Regions from separate parts of the Thioalkalivibrio sp. AKL7 genome, predicted to be linked through region 1. Evidence: predicted binding sites of a transcription regulator. Region 1 holds the regulator's gene; each other region holds the start of a gene.
What was found. Region 1 encodes FliA, which starts transcription of late flagellar genes. Its sites were predicted from a motif close to GCTAAAGTTNNNNNNNNNNCNGCCGATA; they were not measured.

Region 1 (4,150 bases):
GCCGCCCGACACGGCCGCGTCCACGGGTGCCGGGGCACCGTCACCATGCAACGTATCCAGCAGGGCCTCGAACTCGTCGTCCGTGATCTCCTCCCCGCCGCCCACCATGGCGTCGCCGGGGGCCGAGGCCTGTGGCTCGGGGAAGGGCTCCGGTTCAGGCGCGGGCGGCGCCGCGGCGGTATCTCCGGCGACGTCTTCGTTTTTTGCCATGCGCCGCAGGTCCTCGACCACCGCGGCATCGGCGGGGGTCGGGTCCACTCCGGAGCGCAGATCCCCGAACATGACGTTCAGGGAGTCCAGCACGCGGAGCATGGTGTCCATCAGATGGCTATCGGCCCGACGCTCGCCGTTGCGCAGCAGATTGAAGACGTCCTCGGCGTGATGACACACCGTCACCAGCGGATCCAGGCTCAAGAACCCGGCGCCCCCCTTGATGGTGTGGAAGCTTCGAAAGACCGCATTCAACAGATCCCGATCGTCCGGATTCTGTTCCAGGTCGATGAGTTGCTCGTTGAGCCCCTCCAGCAGTTCCCCGGCCTCGATCAGGAAGTCCTGAAGGATTTCGTCATTGGGGTCGATGGCCATTCAGTCTCTCCGGTCCCGTGGCGCCAGTCGTATGGGGGGCACTGCTAGAAGCCCAGGCTTGATAGCAGATCGTCCACCTCGTCCTGTCCTTGAACGACATCTGCGCTGGAATCTTGAGTCTTGGGCACACTGGGGCCGTGGCCCTTGCGGTCCGCCTCGCGGTCTTCTTCGCCACGTTCCAGCGACGCTTCGGCCGCTTCGACCTGCTCCATGCGCCCGCTGGAGAGCCGAATCAGGGTAACGAGGTTCTCTTCGAGGTCAGTCACCAACTGGATCACCCGGCGAATCACCTGGCCGGTAATGTCCTGATAACTTTGTGCCATCAGCACCTCGGAGAGCAGCCGCCGCAACTCCTCGGCGTCCTCGCCCGCCTGCCCGAAGAAGCTGTCCAGCTCACGCGCGAAATCGCGGAACTCGTCCACCGAGAGCTGCCGGTTGCGAAACCGCGTCCATTTGGCGGTCAAGTCGGCCGCCTGCTGGCTGAACGACTCGGCGATCGGCAGGCTCGACTCGATGGCGCCCATCGTGGCGTGCGCGGCCTGCTCGGTCATGGTGACCACGTAGTTCAGGCGTTCCTTCGCATCCGGGATCTCCGCCTGGGTCAGCTCTACCAGACGCGAGTCCCCACGGAAGCTTTGCAAGGCCTCGTGAAGGTCGCGCGTCAGCTTGCCCAGTTCGTCGAAGAGCTCGCGGTCGTAAGGACGCGCAAGATCCTGCACCAGTGCGCGCGCCGCCGCGTCGTCGCCCGCCTCGAGCGTCTGCACCAGTTGTCGGGCCAGCTCGAGCTGACCGTCGCGTGGGGGGTGTTCCTGTTCAGTCATGAGGAGCCTCTTGCTGGTACGGCGCCGAAGGAGCCGGGTCACGCCCACCCGCGCAAGCGAGACGGACGTCGTCCGTATTCACCACCGGGCGATCCTTAGCCCTGTGCTTCAATACGTTCGAAGATCTTGTCGATCTTTTCCTTCAGCGTTTCAGCGGTAAACGGCTTGACCACATAACCGTTCACACCCGCCTCCGCGGCCTCCACGATCTGGTCGCGCTTGGCCTCGGCCGTCACCATCAGCACCGGCATCGACTTCAGGTTGGCATCCGCGCGGACGGCCTTCAGCAGGTCGATGCCCGGCATGTTGGGCATGTTCCAGTCGGTAATCAGGAAGTCGAAGTCACCATTTTGCAGCATCGGCAGCGCGGTGCTGCCGTCGTCGGCTTCCTGCGTATTATTGAAGCCAAGATCTCGCAAGAGGTTCTTGATAATGCGCCGCATCGTGGAAAAATCGTCCACGATGAGAATTTTCATTCCCTTGTCCACACGTCACTCCGGGATTCGTAAGGTGAGTTTTAGAATAACTGCAAAGCCGCGCCGTCTTCGAGCCACGACCCCATGCGCGCGCGCAGCCGAATGACCGCCTGGCTGCGAATCTGGCTCACGCGCGACTCGGTCACGCCCAGAACAGCCCCGATCTCGCGCAGATTCAGTTCTTCGGTGTAATACAGCGAAAGCACCAGGCGTTCGCGTTCAGGCAGATCCCCAAGGGCCTCGGCCAACTCCTCGCGAAACTCGCCAGCCTCAAGGCTACGCGACGGCGAGACTTCCTGCCCCTCGATCACACGATCGGCCCCGTCATCCCCGCCGCCGAGATCGTCCAGTGCAAACAGATGGGCCCCGGCGTGGTCCTTGAGCATGTCGTAATAGTCATCGATAGGCACGTCCAGCTCGGCCGCCACCTCGCTCCCACGCGCCGCACGCCCCTCGCGGGCCTCGACACTCTGGATCGCGGCGGCCATACGCCGGCTGTTGCGATGCACCGAACGTGGCGTCCAGTCACTGCGACGCAACTCGTCGATCATCGCACCGCGGATGCGGATCCCGGCGTAGGTGGCAAAGGTCGCCCCCTGCCCGCCCTCGAACTGCCGCGCCGCCTCCAGCAGACCGATCATGCCGGCCTGGATCAGATCATCGACCTGGACCGACGCCGGCAGACGGGCCATCAGGTGGTGCGCGATGCGATGCACCAGTTCAACGTGATCGGCAATCAACTTCTCGTGTCCACCGGTCGCGGTGGACGTCGCCTGGTAGCCGGAAAGGCGATTACGCGTCGTCATCATGCGCTCTGCAGCATTCGTTCCACGAAGAACCCGACGCCCCCGTGGTCACCCCCACCGACTGGCCAGCGATCCACCGTGTGTGCCAGGTCGGCAAACGCCTTGCCGGCCGGACTGCCGGGATACTGCTGAACCACCGGCGCCCTTTTCTGCACGGCCTTGCGCAGATGTTCGTCCATGGGGATATAGCCGGCCAAGTCCAGGACCACCTCCGGCAGGTACTTGCCGCAGACGGTATTGAGTTTCTGCATCAGCCGCTCCGCCCCCTCGCGCCCGCTGACCATGTTCGTGACCATGCGGAAACGCCGCAGGCCGTGGTCACGGTGCAGCACCTTGATCAAGGCATAGGCATCGGTAATCGAAGCCGGCTCGTCGCAGACCACCACCAGGGTCTCCTGTACCGCCCGGCAGAACGAAGTCACCGACTCCTGCAGGCCTGCGGCGGTGTCCACGATCAGGACATCCAGCGGCCTGCGGTAGGCGCTGAAGGCATGGATCAGCCCTGCGTGCTCGGCCGGCGTGAGGTTCGCCATCGCCGCGATACCGGAGGCCGACGGGACCACCTTCACCCCGTCCGGCCCCTGGACCAGGACATCGTCCAGGCTGTCCACCGCGCCGGTCACCAGATCATGCAGGCTGCGCTCCGGGCGCATCCCGAGCAACAGGTCCACGTTGGCCAGACCCAGATCCGCATCGAACAGCATCACCTCGCGGCCCAACCGGGCCAGGCCGACCGCCAGATTGACCGACACGTTGGTCTTCCCGACCCCGCCCTTACCCGAGGCGACCGCAATGACCTTCAACGGCTTGTTAGTGCGTGGCATAACGCCCCTTTCCAACCGGCTGAATCAGTTCCAGTGTTGCCGGCTCGGCCCCCTGCGCCGGGCGCAGAGGCGAGCGCGAGCGCCCCGGCGGTTCCATTTCGGCAAGCCGTTCGGCAGCCCAGGTCTCACGGGCATTGCCACCCGCCCGCGCGCCCTCCGCGTCGTCGTCCAGCGCCAGACGGGTCAGATACCCCGTATCAACCCGGTGAAAATCCTCGGCAATGCGCTGGCCATCGCTCACGAACCCAAGTCCCAGGTGCTGATCCAGCAGGACCGACAGGACCTCGCCCAGCTGTTCTGCCTCGTCCAGCTTGGTCAGCACCAGCGCCGAGGGATCCGCCTTGCGAAACGCCTCCAGCACCCGCCGCAACGTACTGCCCTGGGTCGTGGCCGACACGACCAACCAGCTCTCGGCGCGGATATCCGGCGGCAGATGCGCGAACAGCGACTCCTCCTCCACCGCGCGCGGCGCCTGCCCAGCGGTATCCACCAGGATCAGGTGGCCATCGTCCACGCGCCGCGCCAGATCGCGCAGTTCGCGCGCATTCTGCAGCACGCGCACCGAGATCCCCGCCATCTGGGCGAAGGCTTGCAACTGCCGTGTTGCACCGATGCGCTGGCTATCGAGGGTCACCAGC
Region 2 (4,150 bases), 140 kb from region 1:
GCAGTACCGTCGGCGGTAACGCTTGCCACACTCGCATCGGAAACAGAGGCGGACTGGGAGAGCTCAAAGCCGGAAAGTGATCCAAGCGCACTACCCAGCTGTTCGATGCCATTTCTCAGATTGCCGTATGCGGAAATCTGGGCCTCGATCCGTTCTTCACGCTGGTTGAAACGCGTCTCTTTCGGCACCCGTTCCGCATTCAACAGGTCGCCGACAATCTGATTCAGATCGAGCCCCGATCCTACACCCAACGCACTAATGGCCATGGTCGTTATTCTCCTTGGTGTCCGACGTCTCGGACCCTTTGCACGCGCTATAGCGTATACAACGACAGCCTAGCCCAAATCTTGAGCCCACCGAAGAAAAAACCGGTCAAAGCCAGCCTTCACCGGCGTCCCTCTTCGGTCCAGCCGTCTGCCCTGTCCCAACACCACCTTCCTCCGTGATTGCAAGCGAAGCGAAGCAACCGGGATCACCTGGTCCCAATACGTCCATCCGACCCAGACCCCGACCGCGACCCCGTCATCCCGGAAACCGTGAAGGTGGCACAGACGTCGAGGCATTCCGACGGAGGAGATCCCGGCTCTCCGCTGCGCTACGGCCGGGATGACCATAACGGGGGTTAGGGCGGCATGAAGGCAAGGGGCTGTGCCCCGGATGGCGGCGAAGGCGCTGCAAGCGCAGACGACGGGAAAGAGGCCCGCGGCACATGAATCTGCGGCAGGCTGCCGCTGACCCAACGAAAAAAGCCGGACCCATTACCGGATCCGGCTCAATGAAACATACCGCGTTAAGGTGCAGTCTGGATAAGACCGTCAGGCCTTGTCCGCCAGCCCCGTCCCGGAAAGCTCTTGCTCGCTCTGGAACTGTTCCACCAGGGCCAATACGGCCTCCGGTGGAATCTGACGAATCACCTGTTCGCGTTCTCCATCCATCACCGTAATCACCGTGCGGCCGCTGCTGTCGTCCACGCTGAACTCCAGCGCCCGCCTGGTGGATTGCAGATACGAATTAATCGACTCGACCACCTGATTGACCTCGGCCATGTCCATGGCCTCGATCGCCGGTCCGGTGGAACCGCGAGCCATTGATTCCGAACTACTGTCCGAACGAGCCACGGCCTCCGGCCGCCCCTCGCCACGAACAAGACCCACGCCGGAGCCGGGCGCTTTCGCCCCCTCGCCCCCGCGCGGGTTCACTGCAACCAGCGGTGATGTGATATTGCCGATTCCATCACTCATATCGCTGTCCTCATCAGAAGGGGTGGATGGCGCTCTCGCCATCCACCCTCAACCCGAACCCGAGTGATCGAGCTTACTGCAGCAGGGCCAGCACGTTCTGCGGAACGGCGTTGGCCTGCGACAGCACCGAGGTACCCGCCTGCTGCAGCACTTGGGCGCGAGTCAGCTCGGCCGTCTCCGCCGCGAAGTCCGCATCGCGGATGCGCGAACGGGCTTCAGACAGGTTCTCCGAGCTCACCTGCAGGTTGTCGATGGTGGACTCGAAGCGCACCTGCACCGCACCTAGCTCGGCCCGAAGGCTGTTCACCTGATCCAGAGCGCCGTCCAGGGCACCAATAGCCTGAGTCGCGTTGAAACGGGTGGTAACGTCGATTTCCGTAAGGTCAACCTGTACCGCTGTGGTCGGGTCTGTTCCGTCTCCAAACAGCTGTTCCGTATCACCGCCCTCCAGCGTAACCAGTCCACCATCAACAGTGAACAAATTATCTTCATCAAAAGTCGAAGTAATGGCGATCGTGGTCGTCCCGTCATTATTAACACGCAGCGACGCCTGGAATCCGGCATCGGCGATCGCGGCGGCGTCATCGTCGCCAGCCGCCGCACGTTCAGCAATCTCGGTGTTGATTACCCGGACTGCGTCTTCGAGGGACGTCACGCCAGTCATGTCAGCATCGATCGCAGTGTCAAGTCCGTCCGCAGTATCGATCTCGATCTTTGCGATCGAAGCAATGCCGTCGTCATTGATCTGCTCCTGAGAGAGTCCATTCTCGCCCACAGCCTCGTTGGTGCCGAGCTCGGTCGTACGAGAATCAACACCGCTCACCGCAATGGTCTGGCCCTGATTCGCACCCACCTGGAAGAACAGATCACTCACGCTGCCATCCAGGATCCGGCCACCGTTGAACTCGGTGTTGTTCGCGATACGCGAGACCTCGGCCATCAGCTGCTGTACTTCGTCGTTGATTGCCTGACGGTCCGTGGCCGAGTTGGAGTCGTTCGCGGCCTGCACCGACAGCTCGCGAGCACGCTGCAGCGCGTCACCGACGGTGCTCAGCGCACCTTCGGCGGTCTGCGCAAAGGAGATGCCGTCGTTGGAGTTGCGCACGGCCTGGTTCAGACCACGGATCTGGGTGCTGAAACGCTCGGAAATGGCCAGACCGGCCGCGTCGTCCTTGGCGCTGTTGATACGCAGGCCCGAGGACAGACGTTCCAGGCTCTGGGCCAGTGCGCCCTGGGAGTTGCCCAGGTTGCGCTGCGCGTTCAGGGAAAGAACGTTGGTGTTAATTACTTGGGACATGATCGCTCTCCTGTAAGAGTCTTGCGTCACCGCCTCGGGCGGTTCTGGTGAACGGGTTGATCCCCGGTCTCAGAAGCCTTAACGACCCTCACCCAGGAACCTTTAGCCCTGCATCGAAATTTTTTTCGACCGGCGGCAATTCCTTGCCGCCCCCAGTTCCTCCGGCCGCGAAACCGTAACGCCACGCACCGAAGCCCAGCCATCATCCGGACCGCACTACGCCCACCGAAACCCTTTCGGCCATGCCGGCCGCAGCCCCAGTCCGTCATCCCGGCCGTAGCGCTCCCCTCCCCGTCATCCCGGCCGGAGCGAAGCGGAGAGCCGGGATCTCCCCACGCGCGAACACCCCGACGTCTGCGCCACCCCCAACGACGGAGATCCCGGATAACCGCTGCGCGGTTTCCGGGATGACTCGGGTGGCAGGATTGTACGGAAACGAGGGCCGCGACCCGGCCTCTCAAGGGTGGCGATTACCTCCCATCATTGCGAGGAGCCGCAGGCGACGTGGCAATCGGCTGGCAGGACGCAAGGCGTTTTAATCCAGCACTCTGGTTTTAATCCAGCACTCTGCTTGTCCCGAGCAATTGCTTCGTCGCTGCGCTCCTCGCAATGACAGAGGTGGTGGATTCGCGGCTGGTTCGCGGGCTGACGGTGGTGGAGGTCGGAGGTGAGACGGTTCGGGTATATGCTCCAGGGCCTTGATATACTTGAGCGATGCGCCTGACCGACGAACAACAGACGATCATCCGCGAGGAAGTGGGCCGTGCATTCGGGCCGGATGCTCGCGTGAAGCTGTTCGGCTCGCGCGTGGACGATGCCGCGCGTGGTGGTGACATCGACCTCTACATCGAGGCGGACGGCACACCGGATGAACTGCTGGACCAGGAACTGCGCCTGTACGTGGCACTGCAACGCCAACTGGGCGAACGCCGTGTGGATATCGTCGTGCATCCACGCGGCGCTCCGCACCGCCCCATCGATACGCATGCCGACCGGACGGGGGTGGCCCTGTGACCGCTACGACGCCACAGCAACGACTCGCACGGCTCATTGATCTGGTTGATCGTGAGGATGAGCACCTGCTCGCCGTACGCGAACGCCTGCTGGAAGGCGATTGCACAGTCGGTCCCGAACGCGTTCAGGGCATCCTTGCCACGGACACCGGGGTCGATCGCCTGGAGTCCTTCGGCGCGAAGTTCGGCCGCATGCAAGACACCATCATGGACAAGCTCGTCCCCACGTTTCTTGCCTGCGCCGGGGAAAACACGGGCCCGGCCATCGACAACCTGTCACGTCTGGAGAAGCTCGCCCTCATCCAGGACGCCGACGCCTGGCTACAAATGCGCCAGCTGCGCAACCGCCTGGTCCATGAATACATGGAGAGGCCCGCCGACCTGGCCCCGGCCCTCCAACGCGCCTGCCGCTTCACCGACCAGATGCACGCCGACTACCACGCGCTGCGCACCTACGCGCAGGAGAACCTGAAAATCGGACCCGCCGGCCTTTAAGGTCTCAAAGCCGCTGGGTATCCCTCACCTCATCCCGACCGCCCCGACTACTCGAGCCCGGCCGCACCGCCTCCCTTCCCGGCATCACGGCCGCAGCGCTCGCC
Region 3 (4,150 bases), on a different contig from region 1:
CCTGACGGATCCGTTTTTTTCGGATGCTTTCGTGCAAAGCGGTAGCCGCCCGCCTGGCAAGCCGGAGCCGAAGCCGAGCTCACGGTGCCCTATAAGCGTGGGGGTCAGCCAATGCGGTAGGCGGAGGCCAGGTCGCGTACGCGCGAGGCGATGTCCGCGACCTCCTGGCTGGCGGTGGCCGTCTGGCGGGCCCCGTTGGCGGTATCGCCGGTGATGTCATTGATGGCGTAGATATTCCGGTTGATCTCTTCGGCCACCGCGTTCTGTTCTTCCGCCGCGCTGGCGATCTGTGTGGTCATGTCGCTGATTCGGCCGACCGCTTGGACGATGGATTCCAGCGCTTGCCCGGCGCGTTCGGCGTCGTTGCTGGTGGCCTCGGCCATTTCGCGGCCGCGGCCCATCGCGGTGACGGCGTTGCGGGTGCCCGCCTGCAGCGACTCGATCATCGCCTGGATATCCGCCGTGGAGTCCTGCGTGCGCGAGGCGAGGGTACGCACCTCGTCGGCGACCACGGCGAAGCCGCGTCCCTGTTCGCCGGCGCGGGCGGCCTCGATGGCCGCATTCAGGGCCAGGAGGTTGGTCTGCTCGGCAATGCCGCGAATGACGTCGAGCACCGAGCCAATCTGCTGCCCCTTCTCGTCCAGGTTGCGCACGGATTCCTCGATGGTCGCGACTTCGCCCGACAGGCGTCCGATGTCGCTGACCACCGTGCGCACCACTTCGCCACCCGCGCGGGATTCCTGATCGGCTTCCTGGCTGGAGGACGCGGCATCGGAGGCATTGCGCGCGACCTCCTGCACCGTCGCGGCCATCTCGTTCATCGCCGTCGAAACCTGTTCGGTCTGCGAGCGCTGCTGGTCGATGTTCCCGTTGGTCTGGGTACTGACGGCGGACAGCTGTTCCGCGGCAGAGGCCATCTGGTCCGTCAGCGTGCGCAACTCGCGGATCGAGTCCTGGAATTGGTCGAGCATGCTGTTCAGGGCGCCTGCAGTGGCGCCGATCTCGTCGTCGGAGCGAACGTCGACCCGGCGCGAGAGGTCATGGTGCTCGGCGATCTCCGTGAGTGTCTCGCGCATCCGCGAGATCGGGAGTGCCACCGAGCGATACGTCCACACCCCGGTGACCACGACGATGATCAAGACCACCAGCATCAGCGCGCCGCTGCGCAGCAGAACCTGGGTGTAGAACGCCGATACCCGCTCGGCTTCGGTCCCGGCAACATCGATCTGCAGGTCGACCAGCTGGGTAATCTGGTCGCTGATCGGATCGATGGTGTCGTACAGGGGACCGTTGAAGGCGTCGAGCTCGCCCTGGACATCGCCGGACATCCCGCCAAGAGCCCCCTCCAGACGGTCCAGGTGGGCGTTGGCTGCGCGGAACAACCCGCGGGCACCATCGGCCAGTTCCTGCTCACGGGGCGTCAGGGTCGTGGCCAGGTAGGCGTCCCAGATCTCGGCGATCTCCTCTCGTGCCTTACGGACGTCGGCGAGTGCCTCTTCCGCCGTCATCCGTCCGGCGTCCGCCTTGTTGACCGCGTCGATGACCAGCACCGCATAGTTGTCGGCGATGGTCTTCAGCTGCTGCAGGGGCACGACGCGGTCGTGATAGATGTTCTGCACGCCCTCTTCGATGTTGGCTGTGCCGCGGGCGGCCAAGGCCGCCAACAGCAGGAGCGCGGCCACGGGTACCACGATGGTGATGACCAGCTTGGATCGAACGGAGAGCGAGCGGAAATTCATGGGCGGTCCTTGTGTGGCCAGTATTGGGAGCAGCCCGCAACCTCGGGCCATGACCACAGTAAACGGCCTGGCCGGCCAAACCTTGAGGTGGATCACCCGTTGCGACGTCCGCTAGAGTCCGCCGCCAGCCGGTTCGAACGGGTGTCGGGCCTGCGCGGTTGGCGGCGTATTTGTTAGGGGTTCCGCGGGGTTTGCTGCGGGGCCGACTGACGAAGCAAGAGGCAAGGTTTGAACCCAAAGGTCGCGAAGGTCTCGCGTTCTACTTCATCTCGCGGACGGTCCGGACGACAGGGTCTCGCGGATGCGCCGCACGTCGCGCACATACTCCAGCATGGCTGTCATGGCATCGGCGAACAGGTAGGCGCCGAACAGGACCATCCCGCCCGCAAACAACCCGGCGAGGGGCCACAGGATCGCCGTCAGGATGGCCAGTCCCCAGCTCGCTGGTTCCACCAGCTCGGCTTCAAGGCCGAACGCGGCCACCGCAACGCCCGCAAAGGGCTCGACCGCCGTCAGGGAGATGACCGACAATGCCAGTGCGAGCAGCACGAAGGCAATCGCCAGCAGTTCGCCGACCAGCCGTGTGCAGACGACAACGCAGGTGATGGCGGGATAGTCCCGCGTCGCCAGCGCGCCCAGTGCGCGGGCCCTTCGCCACAGGAGAACGACCCAGGCCAGCACCGCAACGGCAAAGAGGGCCTGCAGCAACACCAGGGATGCGACCGGCCAGGGCACCTGCGGCGTTTCCTGTGCCAGTGTCCAGAGCGTCACCGATGTCAGTAGCCCGCCCAGGCCCGTCAGGACCGCCATACCGCGCAGCCCCCATCCCGCCAGCCGCTGCAGGGGGAGTGCGCCCTCGGTCCCGCCGGTTGTCTCGTCGTTCACGGCCGTCTCCATGTCGTTCGCATACGGCCACACGATAGTGCCCGAAAACCGGCCCCGTCAGGTCGCGGGAGAGCGCCCGGGTCAGTCTTTCTTGCCGAGCAGGTCGGCGAAGCCGTGGTTAACGTCCCGGTGGCCTGCCTCGTCGGCGCGTACCGCGCGGATCACGTCGGACAGGCGGGCATCTTCCGCAAGGTTCCAGTACTGGATCGCGCGTTCCGGCGCGGCGACGTTATCGAGCCCGCCGGACTCCACTTCCTCCAGGTACTCGGTATAGCTGACGACCGCTTCCTCTTCGAAGTAGCCTACGATCCGGTGCGCCGTACGCGACGAGATGATGTAGATCATAAAGAACAACGTGTAGAAGAAGCCCTGCGCCAGGATGATCAGGAAGCGCTCCAGCCAGTTGGGCGAGGTGATCTCGATGAAGGTGAGCAGGTGCATGCGCTCGTTCTCGGCCTCGTCCATCAGCGTGCGGATCCAGCCGTGGTCATCCTCCATGCGCCGCAGCGAGCGCAGGTGCTGCAGCGTGGCGCCCACCATGCCGGGGACGCCCGCAACCGTCTCCAGGACCACGGCGCGGTGTCCGTAGCGCCGGGCAAAGAAGGTGTCGGCGAAGAATCGCATCAGCGAGGTAAAGCCCCGCGCGACGCGGTCGGAGAAATCCCGGGGTTCGTGATGGCGGCTCAGGTCGATGTCGTGGTCGTTCGGCATGCTGCCCCTAACGCTGATCAGTGCGCCGTTTCAGGCGGCAGGTATCCATGGAGCATAGAACCCGCCGTCTGAAATGTCGTGGGGCCGCTTCACAGAGCGTGAAACCCCATGCATGACAGAAGCCCGGACCGGGTTTCTGATGTCCAATGTCGAGGTTGTGGATGCAGCGGTGCAATCGGGGGAACCGGGAGCCGAGAAGGCGGCCTCAGAGAGAGGCGAACATCAAAGGAGAGCGCATGGCGAACGAAACGAGCAAGCCGCAGCTGGAGATCAGCGTGAACGCGGCGCGCGAACTGGTCGATATCGGCCTGGCCGTGTTGCTGGATATCCGTCAGCCCTTTGAACTGGAGCTGGAAGGCGCGGTAGAAGGTGCTGTCCCTGTGCCCCTGTTCCGCCTGAAGCAGCTGCTGGGTCGCGAGCTGTCCGAGGAGGAACAGGAACTGCTGGATGCGGACGAGCCGGACGAGCGGGATTTCCAGCACTTCATCTCCCTGATCAACCGCCACCACGTCACCCAGGACCAGATCCTGCTGTGCCTGTGCAACAGCGGCCGCCGCAGCCTGCGTGCCGCAGAGCTCCTGCGGGACCTCGGGTATGCACGCTGCCTTTCCGTCCGGGAAGGTTTCCGCGGCTGGACCAGCAAGGGAGACACATGATCCATGGGCATGTTCGCCCGTGCTGATCGCGGATATGGGCTATCTAAGGAGGTGAGTGGGGGCGATTTCGCCTCAATGGTCACCGTTTCGGGCCCTGACCCGGGGCCGACCCCGTCATGACCGTCAATGGGCGCCGGCCGGGTGATTCTACGGAGGGGC

Region 2: G315_RS0101795 (flagellin) is a predicted target of FliA. The motif match lies at 2,618-2,645, and genes of this name have one in related genera.
Region 3: G315_RS0111365 (methyl-accepting chemotaxis protein) is a predicted target of FliA. The motif match lies at 1,800-1,827, and genes of this name have one in related genera.

The regions. Positions count from the first base shown of each region.
Region 1 covers NZ_KB906947.1:273,616-277,765, reverse strand. The annotation lists gene G315_RS0101175 (chemotaxis protein CheA) at 1-585, opposite strand, end outside; gene G315_RS0101170 (protein phosphatase CheZ) at 630-1,406, opposite strand; gene cheY (chemotaxis response regulator CheY) at 1,502-1,882, opposite strand; gene G315_RS0101160 (RNA polymerase sigma factor FliA) at 1,924-2,691, opposite strand; gene G315_RS0101155 (MinD/ParA family protein) at 2,688-3,512, opposite strand; gene flhF (flagellar biosynthesis protein FlhF) at 3,499-4,150, opposite strand, start outside.
Region 2 covers NZ_KB906947.1:410,373-414,522, forward strand. The annotation lists gene fliD (flagellar filament capping protein FliD) at 1-266, opposite strand, end outside; gene G315_RS14790 (flagellar protein FlaG) at 816-1,283, opposite strand; gene G315_RS0101795 (flagellin) at 1,315-2,538, opposite strand; gene G315_RS0101800 (nucleotidyltransferase domain-containing protein) at 3,253-3,552, shown strand; gene G315_RS0101805 (hypothetical protein) at 3,549-4,046, shown strand.
Region 3 covers NZ_KB906954.1:74,828-78,977, forward strand. The annotation lists gene G315_RS0111365 (methyl-accepting chemotaxis protein) at 105-1,739, opposite strand; gene G315_RS0111370 (hypothetical protein) at 2,004-2,636, opposite strand; gene G315_RS0111375 (alternative oxidase) at 2,706-3,335, opposite strand; gene G315_RS0111380 (rhodanese-like domain-containing protein) at 3,572-3,991, shown strand.